2 regions of the Fundicoccus sp. Sow4_H7 genome follow, and region 2 is predicted to be linked to the other one. Evidence: predicted binding sites of a transcription regulator. Region 2 holds the regulator's gene; the other holds the start of a gene.
What was found. The regulator NrdR, encoded in region 2, represses ribonucleotide reductase genes. The targets are predictions, from matches to a motif close to ACACNATATATNGTGT.
Positions count from the first base shown of each region.

Region 1: a site for NrdR is predicted at 1,639-1,654, ahead of ACTQ54_RS08505 (vitamin B12-dependent ribonucleotide reductase). Genes of this name have one in related genera too.

Region 1 is NZ_JBQKME010000008.1:1,510-9,074, forward strand. It holds gene ACTQ54_RS08490 (alpha/beta hydrolase) at 1-126, opposite strand, end outside; gene ACTQ54_RS08495 (metal-dependent hydrolase) at 242-919, opposite strand; gene ACTQ54_RS08500 (type 1 glutamine amidotransferase domain-containing protein) at 938-1,450, opposite strand; gene ACTQ54_RS08505 (vitamin B12-dependent ribonucleotide reductase) at 1,725-4,319, shown strand; gene ACTQ54_RS08510 (ECF transporter S component) at 4,387-4,938, opposite strand; gene ACTQ54_RS08515 (DUF4430 domain-containing protein) at 4,931-5,359, opposite strand; adenosylcobalamin (AdoCbl) riboswitch at 5,421-5,563, opposite strand; gene metG (methionine--tRNA ligase) at 5,695-7,565, shown strand, end outside.
Region 2 is NZ_JBQKME010000005.1:12,188-19,752, reverse strand. It holds gene thrS (threonine--tRNA ligase) at 1-1,039, opposite strand, end outside; T-box leader at 1,091-1,304, opposite strand; gene ACTQ54_RS06235 (hypothetical protein) at 1,346-1,552, opposite strand; gene dnaI (primosomal protein DnaI) at 1,571-2,497, opposite strand; gene ACTQ54_RS06225 (DnaD domain protein) at 2,509-3,906, opposite strand; gene nrdR (transcriptional regulator NrdR) at 3,887-4,393, opposite strand; gene coaE (dephospho-CoA kinase) at 4,461-5,066, opposite strand; gene mutM (DNA-formamidopyrimidine glycosylase) at 5,079-5,924, opposite strand; gene polA (DNA polymerase I) at 5,938-7,565, opposite strand, start outside.

The DNA of each region.
Region 1 (7,565 bases), on a different contig from region 2:
TACGGTATAATTTTCTTTTTGAATGGCACGTGCTGTACGACGGATATCCGCAATACTACCTGTATACGCATGAAGAAGTAGGACAGCACGTGAGCTTTCTTTAAAATATAATTCTGAATCTGACATATGAACGTCCTTTCAATATAAATAAATAACTATATATAAACAGTTTAACATAAATGGGGCATAAAAATTGAACCGCATTGCTGTGGGAAGACAAAAAGGCGGTTCAATGTGATATTTATTTAAAGGATACTTTTTCACCTGCTTTTAAGATTTGGCAATCGATATCGGAATTGATTTGATCCTTAAAGTTTTGTGGATTTTGTTGGATAGGTGGGAAAGTATTGTAATGGATAGGTACCACGATCGATGGTTTGACGAATTCGTTGGCCGCATATGAAGCATCATCGACGCCCATTGTATAATGGTCTCCAATTGGAATGAATAATACATCAATGGGACCATTGCGGTCTGCGATTAATTTCATATCGCCAAATAACCAAGTATCTCCTGTGTGATAGATTGTTTTATCCGCGATTTTTAGTATGAGCCCGGTTGCCACTCCCATATAATGGACTTGGCCTTCTTCTTCGTAACTCGAGCTATGATGGGCTTGAACGAATTTTACGCTTCCGAATGAATAGTCTCCGCTTCCTCCCATGGTGTTAATTCCTTTTTCGGATAGAAAATTAGCCACTTCAAAGGGGGCAATAACCGTAGCATGATTACGTTTAGCAATTGAAACAGTATCGCCTAGGTGGTCGTTGTGGCCGTGGGTCAGTAAAATAAAATCTACTTCAATCTCATCGGCCTTTAAATCGCTCAGGTCATTGCCAGTAATAAAAGGGTCGATGATCGTACGGATGCCGTCATGTTCAATTAAAACACACGACTGACCATGAAAGCTAATCTTCATAGGGATGCTCCTTAATATTTATTTTAGTGCATTAACGATAGCTTCATTAAATGCAGGTAAGTCTTCTGGTGTTCGACTTGAAATAAGTCCGGATGGGTCAATGACGACTGCTTCGTCAAAGAAATTAGCACCAGCATTTTTAACATCAACAGCAACTTGTTTAACGGCGGTGACATTGCGACCATTTAACACTCCGGCATTAACCAGTAATTGTGGGCCGTGGCATATTGAAAAAATTGGTTTTTGGTGTAGAGCGAAGTGACGAGTAAAGTCTAAAAAGCGGTCGTCTTTACGTAATTGGTCTGGTGAAAAACCACCAGGGATAAGCAATGCGTCAAAATCGGCTGGATCAACTTCATCGATTCCTTTGTCGATTGTAACAGTTGCTTCACCTTTTTTACCTTCAACGCTTTCTCCTGCTGTAAAACCGATGGTTGTTACTTCGTGACCGGCCTCAACTAATGCTTCTTTAGGAGAAGTGAATTCTACATCTTCAAATAATTTTGTAATAACAGTTGCGACTTTTGCCATATAAAAAACCTCCAGTTTTTTTGGTTATAATTAGTATAGTTAAAATATTTTTATGAGGCAAAGAAAATGCTTACTAGGATGCCTGTAGTCTATAAATAAAGTTTAATAACAATATTATTATTTTTATATAAAAGGCTTGACAAAAATAAAATTTGTATTTTTTTTATAGTCTGCTATACTGTTAACACACACAATATATAGTGGGTAAAAGTTATGAAAACCCTATATATTGTAGATAAAGCTTTGTTATAAGCGTTTTAAGAGGAAGGTTAATATGGAACTAAAAACAAAGAAAACCATTGAGTGGAATAAAGACCAGTTAAATGAAGCAATCAAAAGCTTTTCGCAAGTTCATCCGATTGAAGAGGATATGCAAATCACACATAGTGGCATATCACGCTTAGTTATGTTGGATCGTTATGCGTTTAAAGATACCACCAAAGGAACGTTACAAGTTGGAGATTTAGTTGTATTAACGGTTAAAGATGATCCTCAGTACCCAGCTCGCGGTGTGGGAATTGTTCAAGCTCTTGATGACAACCAAGTTCAAATTTGGGTTGAAGAAGCTTATAGAGCATCATTAGAAAATCCAGAAGAACTCGAAACAGGTTTAGTTGTCCGTGATATTGAAACAATTGATAAGCCATTAGAAGTCTATTATGAGCAAATCGCTAAACGTAATGCCACAGGTTTATCTGAAATTGAAGCGACAGAAGATAAGCAAGCAGAGTCTTTTGATGCCTTTTATCGCGAACTTTCTGAAACGAATTTTGTTCCCGCAGGTCGTGTTTTGTATGGAGCTGGGTCTAATACCGATGTGACGTATTTTAACTGTTATGTAATGCCGATGATTCCTGACTCAAGAGGTGGTATATCTGATCACCGTAAAGAAGTGATGGAAATTATGAGCCGGGGTGGTGGTGTTGGAACAAACGGATCAACATTAAGACCGCGTAATACACTGGCACGAGGTGTTAATGGTAAGTCATCCGGTTCTGTTTCTTGGTTGAATGACTTAGCTCAGTTAACACACTTAGTTGAGCAAGGTGGCTCACGTCGTGGAGCTCAAATGATTATGTTAGCTGATTGGCATCCAGATATCATTGAGTTTATTATTTCGAAAATGCAAAACCCGCGTATTTTGCGTTTCTTAATTGAGCAAACAGATGATGAACAAATTATTCGCTTAGCAAAAGAGAAGTTGAAATTTACAGCTCTTTCAATGTCAGAAATTAATATGTATGAAAATATTGTTCGCTACAAGTCAATTCCTGGATACGGTGGTTTTGATGAAGCGGTTATTGAAGATGCTCAACAAAAATTAAAAGATGGCGGAACTTATTCAGTCCATAATCCAGAGTTTTTAACAGGCGCTAATATTTCCATTACATTAACCAATGATTTTATGGAAGCTGTTGAAAATGATGGCGATTGGGAACTGCGTTTCCCAGCTGTAGAAACGTATAGCCAAGCTGAAATGGCAGCCTATAATGCCGAGTGGCCAGAAGTAGGCGATGTTCGTGAGTGGGAAGAAAAAGGCTATGAGGTTCGCGTTTACCGAACAATCAAAGCCCGCGAATTATGGAAGTTAATTAATATTTGTGCGACTTATTCAGCTGAACCAGGTGTTTTCTTCATTGACAATGCCAACAATGATACAAATGCTAAAGCCTATGGACAAAAAGTAGTTGCAACCAATCCTTGTGGTGAGCAACCCCTAGCTCCATATTCAGTATGTAACTTAGCAGCGATTAACTTAGCTCAAATGGTTAACAAGGAAACACACACAGTTGACTACGATAAATTAAAACAAACGGTTCGTACAGGGGTTAGAATGCAAGATAATGTTATCGATGCAACGCCTTATTTCCTTGAAGACAACCGTAAACAAGCCTTAGGCGAAAGACGAATTGGTTTAGGTGTTATGGGTCTGGCTGACTTATTAATCTACACTGAACATCGCTATGGATCACCTGAAGGCAACAAAATTGTCGACAAAGTCTTTGAAACCATTGCTGTAACAGCTTATGAAACGTCAATTGAGTTAGCTAAAGAACGTGGATCTTTCCCGTTCTTATTAGGTGAAACAGAAGACCAAACACAACAATTACGTCAAGCCTTTACAGAAACAGGCTATGTCAGCCGCCTGCCTCAACACGTAAAAGATGGCATTCTTGAGCACGGAATCCGCAACTCCCACTTATTAACTGTTGCACCAACGGGAAGTACAGGAACAATGGTGGGTGTTTCAACAGGTCTTGAGCCTTACTTTGCCTTTAAATACTACCGTAGTGGTCGTTTAGGTAAATTTATCGAAGTGAACTCTGAAATTGTTCAAGAGTACTTAGATAATCATCCAGAAGCAGATGCTAATAATCTACCTGACTACTTCGTTTCAGCAATGGAATTATCACCAGAGGAACACGTGGACGTACAAACTACTATTCAACGTTGGGTGGATAGCTCTATATCTAAAACAGTTAACGCACCAAAAGGCTATACGGTGAACCAAGTAGCTGGTATTTACGAACGCCTATACAAAGGTGGCGCTAAAGGTGGAACGGTTTATGTGGACGGCTCGCGTGACTCGCAAGTTTTAACACTTGATGCAGAAGAAAATGAAATTGACAATAAGATTACTTTATTTGATGTAGAAGACGCACGGGTTGTATCTGATCCGGAAGAACTACGTCAACTTGTTAACCAAGCTCACAGCGAACACTATCTACAACAAGGCCATACAGACGATGTTGTCTACGGCTCAGAAGTTGGCGATACCTGCCCAATTTGCCGTACCGGGATTGTTGAAGATATTGGTGGCTGCAACACTTGTACCAATTGCCAAGCCCAATTAAGATGTGGCTTATAATAAATATCACTGCAAAAACCGCCATAAACGTTAATTTAAACGTTTATGGCGGTTTTATAATTTTGTCTTAATCTTTACTGATCAATGTGTGCTTTTTATAATATTTGCGAATCAGCGGTGATATGACTGGATCTAAAATGATATAAAAGATAGCATTTCCAACGGCATGAGCCAAGTCGAAAGAAACACCTCTTAAATAATAAGCCCAAAAATTATTAATGCCATAAATTTGGACACTAAAAATGGAAATAATAAAACCATATAGTAGGCCTATCAAAAAAGCATAAGCTGCAAAAAAGATACGGTTGTATTTATTTAGAGGGCGGTAAAAATGTTTAGCAATGAGCCCTGTAAAACCAATCAAAATTATATAGGTCACAATTTGAGCGATTGTCCAAGGCCCCATCCCAAGCAGCGTATTGGACAAAATAATCGATAAAACAGCCACAATGACCCCGTCAATAGCCCCGGTGTTTAATGTAATCAACAAAATAATAACGGTCATCGGCTGAACATTAGGGATAAATTGAAAAGCAATTCTGCCAACATAGGCTAAGGAAATAAATATCGCTAAAATTGCGATACGTTGGACTGAAAATCTCTGCCGTGATCTACTCAAATGGAGCCAGACTCCAGTCAACAATATCATCAGCTTTCAGTTCTAATTCAGCCGCTCCAACTTCTGCCATTTCTCCATTGACATCAAACAACCAATATAAGCCAGCATCAGGATCTTGCTCGTAGCCTTCAATAGAAGTGATGAAACCATCTTCATCAACCACATCAAAGTTTTCTTTCATAATATCTAATAACATGGCTCCTTCTTCAATGGTGATTTCTTTTGAAGATTCAAAATCTTCACCAGGAACAGATAAATTGATGGTGACGGCAAGCGCATCTGCATCCGCGTCGGCTTCAGATGATGCTTGTGTGCTTTCGACGGAAGTGGCTACTTCCTCAACAGATTCAGCTTCTTGAGTGGTGTTAGCACATGCGGCTAAAATAAAAACGCTACTGAACAATAAAAAACTTTTTTTCATTACTTTTCCTCTTTTCTTATGATAAAAACAAAAAAACTAGGCACTGAGGCCTAGTTAAATACAATGTGACATTTTGCCTCGAAATGACCACATAAAAAGTCTAATATTTTTCGACCTGACTCCAGTCAATCGACTGATTACAGTGGCGGGACCGTATTGGGATTAAACCAAACTTCCAAAAAATATAAGACATTCGATTAAATTTATATATCTATCATAGCAAATTCCAGAAGGCTTGCAAGACCAAAGTTGAACTGAGGATAATTGTGTGAAGAAATCTCTTGTATGCTATGCTATAATAGTGAAAGCAATCAACACTTAGGAGGCACTCATTCGTGACGAATCAAACAAATAATAAAACATTTTTTGTAACAACACCTATTTATTATCCAAGTGGTAAACTCCACATTGGTAATACTTATTCAACCGTTTTAGCAGATGCTATTGCACGCTACAAACGTCTAATGGGCTTTGACGTTTTCTTTAATACAGGAACTGACGAACACGGTCAAAAAATTGAACAAGCTGCAGAAAAATTAAATAAAGATCCCAAAACCTATGTCGATGAAATGGCAGAAAGCATTAAAGAATTATATGCTTTAATGGATATTTCTTATGATCGTTTTATCCGGACAACAGATGAAGCACATGAACTGGCAGTTCAAAATGCTTTTGAACAACTGTTAGAACAAGGAGATATTTATTTAGGGGAGTATTCAGGTTGGTATTCTGTCAGTGATGAAGAGTATTTTACTGAAAGTGAAATGCAAGAGGTTTACCGTGATGAAGCAGGTAATATGACAGGAGGTATTGCGCCAACTGGTAATGAAGTGCAGTGGGTGAAGGAAGAATCTTACTTCTTTAGAATGAGCCGTTATGCAGACCGATTGATGGAATATTATGAAGCGCATCCTGATTTTATTGTTCCTGAGTTCAGAAAAACAGAGATGATTAATAACTTTATTAAACCAGGTTTAGAAGACTTGGCTGTTTCGCGAACAACATTTTCATGGGGTGTTCCTGTAAAATCGGATCCTAAACATGTCGTTTATGTATGGATTGATGCCTTGATTAATTATATTACGACGCTAGGATATGGGACGGATAATACAGAAAATTACGAGAAATTCTGGCCAGGTGACTTACAAATTATTGGGAAAGATATTACGCGTTTCCATACCATTTATTGGCCAACATTGTTAATGGCATTAAATGTTCCAATCCCTAAACAAATTTTAGCCCACGGATGGCTTGTGATGAAAGATGGGAAAATGTCTAAATCTAAAGGAAATGCGATTTATCCAGACGTTCTTATTGACCGTTATGGTTTGGATGCAACGCGCTACTACTTACTAAGCGAAATGTCGCAAGGTAACGATAATGTCTTTACACCTGAAGACTTTGTTAAGCGAACAAACACCGATTTAGCTAATGATTTAGGGAATCTATTAAATCGTACAATCGCTATGATGAATAAATACTTTGATGGTCATATACCGACTGATTTATCTGAACATGATGCGACCGTTGTGGACTCTGAGTTTGAAAACTTTATCACAGATCGCTTAGAGCGTTACCACCAAGCCTTTGATGACTTAAAAATTACCTATGCAACTGAACAAGTAATGGAGATTGTTTCAAGAGCCAATAAATACATTGATGAAACAACGCCATGGGTATTGGCTAAAGATGAAGCGCAACAAGGGCAATTAAAATCAGTTATGTACCATCTGGCGGAAAGTCTCCGCATTATTGCACATATCTTGCGTCCGTTCTTAACGCAGGCACCAACGGAAATATTAAGCCAATTAGGTCTGAAAGAACAAATGGACTTAAATATGGTTGAATTAGCTTGGGGCGGTATGCCTGAGACTGCCAAAGTGATTGAAAAAGGTGTCCCTATTTTCCCTCGTTTGGATGCTGAAGAAGAAGTTGCTTTTATAGCAAGTCAAATGAATGCGGGTAAAGGCGTAAAAGAAGAAGCAGTAGATGAAGCCTGGGATCCAAATGATACTGAACTTCTGTTTGAAGAAACTGAACATGTTGACTTTGATGGATTTATAAAAGTAGAAATGAAAGTTGCAGAAGTTATCGACGTTGTTCCAGTTGAAGGATCAAATAAATTACTGAAATTCAGATTGGATGCTGGCGATAAAGGACATCGTCAGATATTATCTGGTATTGCGAAATTCTATCCGGATCATGA
Region 2 (7,565 bases):
CATCATCTTTATAAATCATCATATGGTGTGGACAGTTCATTGGTCTTAAAACTAACATTTCACCATCACCCATATCCATTGGCGGGAACATATCTTCATAGTAATGATCCCAGTGGCCAGAAGTTTTGTACAAGTCTGCTTTCGCCATAATAGGTGTATAGACGTGTTCATAACCTAATTCGACTTCTTTATCCACAATATAGCGCTCGATTGTACGACGAATCGCAGCTCCTTTTGGTAACCAAACAGGAAGACCTGATCCAATTTCTTGCGAAATCATAAATAAATCCAATTCTTTACCTAATTTACGATGATCTCTTTCACGGGCTTCTTCACGCAAACGTAAAAATTCTTTTAAATCTTCTTGGTTGAAAAAGGCAGTTCCGTAAATCCGTTGCATCATCTTATTATTTGAATTTCCACGCCAGTAAGCACCAGCTAATGATAATAACTTGAATACTTTAATTTTTCCTGTTGAAGGTACATGAACGCCACGGCATAAGTCAACAAAATCTTCTTGCTGATAAACAGTGATAGCTTCGTCTTCAGGTAAATCGTTAATTAATTCTACTTTATAAGGATCTTTAGCAAAGATTTCTAAAGCTTCTTGACGACTAACTTCTTTTCTTACAATTGGATAGTTTTGCGAAATGATTTTTTTCATTTCTTTCTCAATAGCCGGTAAAGCTTCTTCTTGGATTTGGTTTTCCATATCAGTATCATAATAGAAGCCAGATTCAATCGCAGGTCCAACTCCAAAATGTATCTCTGGATACAAACGTGTTAAGGCATGTGCCATTAAATGTGCGGTTGAATGACGTAAGATTTGTAGAGCATCTTCACTTTTTTCAGTAATGATTTCAATGCGTCCATCTACTTCTATCGGACGATGTAAATCAATCAGCTCGTCATTTAATTTCCCAGCCAGAGCCTGTTTAGCTAATGATTTACTAATCGATTCAGCAACTTGACCAGTTGTGGTACCTTTATCAAATTCCTTGACAGCTCCGTCAGGGAAAGTTAATTTAATTTTTTCCATAAATTATTTACCTCCTTAAAATCGAAAAAAACGCCCCATTGTTAAAATAAACAATGGGGCGTTTTATCGCGGTTCCACCCAAATTAATGTAATAATCATTACAAACTTATTATTGACGTAACGAGTCATGACGTCTACTGTTCAATAAATTTTCCAGTAGATTAAGATGAAGGGGTCTAAGCTTTTGCTAAGTAAGACGTTTCAGCAAGCCGTCTCTCTCTGTAACTATCACGAAAAGTTAGTTGTCTTCAAATAAGTTAATTAAGTTATAACATTCTTTATCTTTAAAAGCAAGCAAATATCAAACTAATGTCTTCGATAAGCTTGAATACTTTGGACTAAGGCGTTCCCTGTAATTAAAATCCCTAAAAGCATTGGAAAGGCTAATAAGGTTAGCTTTTCTCCAAAATAATAAACTAATAGTAATACAATTTGAATAATAAAACTAATCGTAATATTAACGATTAACATACGTTGAGCCTTTTTTTCTTCTTCAGAGTTATAATGGTTCATATTCGACCCCCTACTTCTTTAATTACGTTGCATGCGGCGACGATTATCGCCAGTTAAATGAATTTCTTTGGCTAAAAAATTAACTCTTTCCATTAATCGTTTCGCTTTTAATGGTTCAACACTTTCTCTCGACTGAGTTAAATGTGATTCTAAATTTGCAATAGAGCCATTTGAAGTGAAGAATGTAGCTAAGGCTTCTTTCATACGGTATTCCAAAATAACACTTAAAACTTCATCCCGTAACCAAACTGAATTTGATTCAGCACCGATATCATCTATCATCAACACATCCACTGATTTTACTTTTTGTAAAATTTGTTGTGTTGTGTTGTCACTAATTGAAGCCTTAATATCACTGGCAAAGCTAGGATAATGCAACATAGTCACCGCTACATCACGGCTTACTAAATAATTAGCTAAAGCTCCCAATAGAAATGTTTTTCCCACACCAAAAGGCCCTACAATAAAAAGACCTTGCGCTTGTTTAGGATTTGCAAAATATACATCAATAAAAGCCATGACTTCTTCAAGTAGCTTTTGGCGGCTAGGAGAATTTTCCGTACCAAAATCCATTAAACTGGCATTTCGCACATCCCGCGACATCATCCGATTATCCAACAAAGCGGCTTTTTTACGCATCTCTTGTTGATTATAATAGGTCTGTGTTGGAACATAAGTCACATCAATATAACCTTCATTAATAAATAACTTCGGTTCAAACCCAGGATTTTGCCCTAATTCTCCACGTTGAATAGCTTCAAACTCAATTTTAAATTCATTTAATTTTGAAAAGCTATTCTGAATCATTTCTTCAGAAATGCGATCACTATTGGCATTGACAAACGCTTGAATAGGTTCAAAAGCTAAAGTAGACTTAATCGTTTGATTTAAACTTTCTTGGTAGCGACTATTTCCACCAATCATTTTATTAACAATATCATTCATTGATTGCAAATTTAGTCACCTCCCTCATTTAATAGTTGGTTTAATTTGCTACGAATTTCTTGCTCTCGTTCATTGGAAGTAGCATCTGCAATCTTTTTAGTTTCCTTAACATTAGAGGGTCCATCATTCTTATTTTTTTCTTGTTCAATTAGCCAGTCAGGTAATTCTTCCACACGACGATGATCTTTTTGATACCATTTTTTACTTTGAGAATTAGTTTGCTTCGTCTCTTTTTCTTTAGCCTTCTCTTCTTCTGAATAAATAGCTAACAATGCATTAGCTGCCGTATCAATCCCTTGCTTTTGCCATAAATTTGCCATTCGTTCAAGTTCACCTTTGTAAATATTGTCTCTTTGTTTAAATACCAACAAATAATAAACTAACATATTAATCACAGCTTCATTCAGTTCTGACTTTTCAGAAAGAGTTATTAAATAGTAACTTTCGCTGTCTGTCGCAAATCCACCAACATTTTGCTTTATTTTATTTAAGAAAACTGGCGCTGGAATGTGTTCACAAAGACTTACTAATTCCATATCTGCTTGAGATAATAATGGATTATGGTCTTGTTTAGGAAGACTCACAGGACGTGGTTTTTTCTCAACATTTTGTTTTTCTTTTTGTTGAACTTTTCGTTCAGCAAAGATCTTCAATTGATTTAATTGAATCGTATTTTTGAGAGGATTTAAACTGTTTTTAATAACTTCTAACATTTCTTCTTCGTCTAGTTGATAAACTTGATGAATAGCTGCAATACTTTCGCGCAGCTGCGATGTGAATTGAGTATGTTCAATCCCTTCAGCAATTAAATACCTTAAAAACAAACTGTAATTAAATGTAGGCGGCATTTCAACAGAATTTACATTAGAATTATCCTGATGAATAGACTCATTAACAGGAACATCTGTTTGATAAACTCTAAAGACATCAGAATATGATTTAGAAATATTTTGAAAATCGTTTTTGTTCCAGTCATCTACGCTAAAATATTCAACAATAGAAAGATAGCTTTCCTCACCAACTTGACGATATAAAGCTGTATTTAATAAGGGATGGCTTAAAAATTCTTGAGCCGTTAAAGTTGGTAAGAGCTCGTAATATAATATTTTTTGATAATCTAACTGTTCTTCTTTTTTGACATAAGATTTCATTAAGCCAACTGCTTCTAATGCATGACGGCTTTTTTCAAACTGATCGATACCGCTATTGATAAGTGGCAGGAAGGTCGCGTGTTTAATACAGTCTGACCAAGTATTTTTTTGTTTTGCAAAAAATATCAATCGTTGGTATAAGGTGACAGCTAAACTTCCAATGATAGGTTGATATAAGAGCGAAAGTCTTTCTAATTCATTGGCGCCTACCGAATGATGAAAAATCACCTGAAATTGATCATTCGGTTTCAGTTTCATTTGATTCTAGCTCAACAGATGAGCCGTCAGCTTTCATTTTGTGGTTCATGGCTTCAAGCTCCTTAATGAACATATCACGTGACTGAAATTGACGATAAACACTGGCAAAGCGAATATAAGCCACTTCATCAATTTCCATTAGTCTAGGCATAATAAATTCCCCAATACGCTCGCTAGCAATTTCGGTATCAGATTCTTCTCGTACTGCGTTTTCTACATTGGCAGCAAGTTGATCCATTTGTTCACGAGAAATAGGTCTCTTTTCGGCAGCACGTATAATACCCCTTAACATTTTATCACGGTTAAACTCTTCACGTGTCCCATCTCTTTTTACGACTAATAATGGCGCTCTTTCGACTCTTTCATAAGTATTAAAACGAGTACCACAATTTAAACATTCCCTACGTCTACGGATTGAGGCTCCATCATCTGCTGGACGTGAGTCAATCACTTTTGATTGCTGATGTCGACATTTTGGACATTCCATTAAGCTAACCTCCTCTCAAATAAACTTGTTTTCATTATTTTAACATAGTAAGCAAATTGTAAAAAGTCTAGTTAACTAATTTCTCATTTAAACGATTCAATTCTATATCCAGCTGTCGATAGGTTTCATCTACGGTGCCACTGTTATCGATAATAATATCAGCTAATTCAATTTTTGTATCAATGGGCATTTGACTATTAATCCGCGCTGTGGCCTCTTCTTGCGAATAAGCATTACGTTTAATGAGTCGTTCCAGTTGCAGCTCTGGTTTGGTATAAACCAACCAATCTTCATCATAATAATTGTTCCGACCAATCTCAAATAATAAAGGGACATCCACAAATACTAACGCTTCTTCCTCATGCCTATACAATTCTAGTAAACGATCAACTTCCTCAAAGATCAATGGATGTAAAATAGCATTCAAAGTTTCTTTTTTATCTTCATCGTTAAAAATGATTGCAGCTAATTGACTTCGATTAAGTTCACCTTCTGCTGTCAAAACAACTTTTCCAAAAGTTTCAACAACTCTTTTTAAGCCGACTTCGGCTGGTTCTACTACTTTTCTTGACAGCAGATCCGTATCAATGACAGGATAATCTTTATCTAACAAATAATTCGCGACTGTCGATTTCCCTGTAGCGATACCTCCAGTTAATGCAATGATATACATGGATCGACTCTCCTACTTTTCCTCAAAAATCTGGCAATTCGGACAAAAATGTGTTCCTCGTTGACCGACAGAGATTTTTTCAATACTTGTGCCACAAATAGGACATGGCTGATTTTCTTTTCCATAAACTTGGTGATGTTGTTGAAAAGTCCCTTCTTTACCATAAGCATTGCGATATGTTCGAATACTTGAACCGCCCGCTTCACTTGCTCGACTTAAAACATCAATGATGGCATGATGCAATCGTTTAATTTGACTTGAGGTCAATTGCTGGGAAGAGGTTAAGGGATGAATCTTTGCTTGGAATAAAACCTCATCCACATAAATATTACCTAAACCTGTTACTAAATATTGATCGAGCAATGCTGGTTTGATGGATTTTTTAATACGACTTAGTTTTTCAGCAAAGTTATTTATTTTAAAGGATTCTGTTGTCGGTTCTGGTCCTAATTTTTTTAATTGAAAATAGGACGTTAAATCCTCTAAACCAATGAGTTCCATCCTGCCAAATTTACGAACATCATGATAATGCAATTCTGAATGGTCTTTGAAGATAAAACGAACATGCGTATGCTTTTCTTTTACCAGCGGCACTTCACTAGCGGGATAAAAGAAATACTTACCTTCCATTCGAAGGTGCGAAATTAAATAACAGTTACTGAGTTGGAAAATTAAATACTTGCCCCGTCTTAACAGGCTATGAATTGTTTGTCCGACTAGAGCATTTTGCCAATCTGACAAATCCAATTCGGTATTAATAATTCTAGGCCAACTAACATCAACTAAAGCAATTGCCTTCTCCTTTATTAATGGCTCTAATCCTTGACGTATTGTTTCAACTTCGGGTAGTTCCGGCATGCCTATTTCCTTTCTATTTTAAGTCGTACCAATTCGTTCCGCTGTTATAATCAACTTTTAAAGGAACAGATAGCTCGACGGCTCCTTCCATAATTTGTGGAACGAGTTCATTTAAGCGTTCAATTTCTTCAACTGGTGCTTCTAAAATCAACTCATCATGGACTTGTAATAAAATTTTTGCTTGTAAGCCTTCATCAATAATGGCTTGATGTAGGGATACCATGGCAATTTTTAATATATCTGCCGCTGTTCCTTGGATTGGTGAGTTCATGGCTGTTCGTTCAGCGAATGAGCGTAAATTAAAATTACTTGAATGAATATCTGGTAAATAACGACGACGATTGAACAAGGTACTTACATAGCCATTTTCCTTTGCTTCCTTAACTATATCATCCATAAATTGTTTAATCCCAGGATATTGTTCAAAATAACGATCAATAAAGTCTTTCGCTTCTTTACGACTAATATTTAAATTTTGAGATAAACCATAATCGCTAATTCCATAGACAATCCCAAAGTTAACAGCTTTAGCTTGACGTCGATGCTCAGAAGTAACTGCTTCATCTTCTCCTATACCAAATACACGTCTTGCAGTTGCTGAGTGAATATCTTCGCCATCAATAAAGGCTTGTTGCATATGTTCATCTTTTGAAATATGAGCTAAAACACGCAACTCAATTTGTGAATAGTCCGCTCCAAACATTAACCAACCTTCTTTTGAAGGTACAAAAGCTTTCCGAATTTTGCGCCCTTCTTCCATACGGATAGGAATGTTTTGCAAGTTTGGATCAGTACTACTTAATCGTCCAGTTTGGGTTAAGGTTTGAACAAAGCGTGTATGAATATGTCCATCTTCTTTAATAAATGGCGGTAAGCCTGCAAGATAAGTTCCTTGTAATTTAGCTAATTGACGGTAATCGAGGATTTTATCCACGATTGGATGCTTACCTGAAAGTTTTTCAAGAACATCCGCAGCTGTACTATAGCCTGTTTTTGTTTTCTTTATGACAGGTAATTTTAGATTTTCAAATAAAATAACCCCTAATTGTTTTGGCGAATTAACATTAAATTCCTCACCAGCTAATTCATGAATTTCAGCTTCCATATTGGCAAGGGTTTCGGACATTTCGGCATTCATTTCCCCAAGTTCAGATCCGTTTACCTTAACCCCTAGTATTTCCATTGAAGTCAATATTTTTGCTAGAGGAAATTCGATGGTAGAATACAAATCCATCATTTCAAGCTCCGCTAAACGATTTTCCAACTCTGGCATTAAATGCTCTAATGCTACTAATTTAGTTAGAAGATGTTGCCCTAAAACTTCTTGATCTTCTGGAATCGAAGCTTTAGCCCCTTTACCATAAACAGCCTCATCATTTTTAACAATACTTGGTAATTCAGCAATCGAAAGGACATCTGTAATATCCTTGGTATTATTCAAATCAATTAAATAAGCTGCAATTAAAGTATCAAATTGAAGGCCTTTTAAAGTAGTATCGAAATGAGATACTAAAACAGTATCGCGTTTTGAATCCCAAGAAATTTTCGCATGGTTTTCTGAAGCTAGCCATTCTTTAAAAGCATCACTAGCAAAGGCTATTTCTGCCGATGTGATATAAGCTTTTTTAGCATTAATATCTA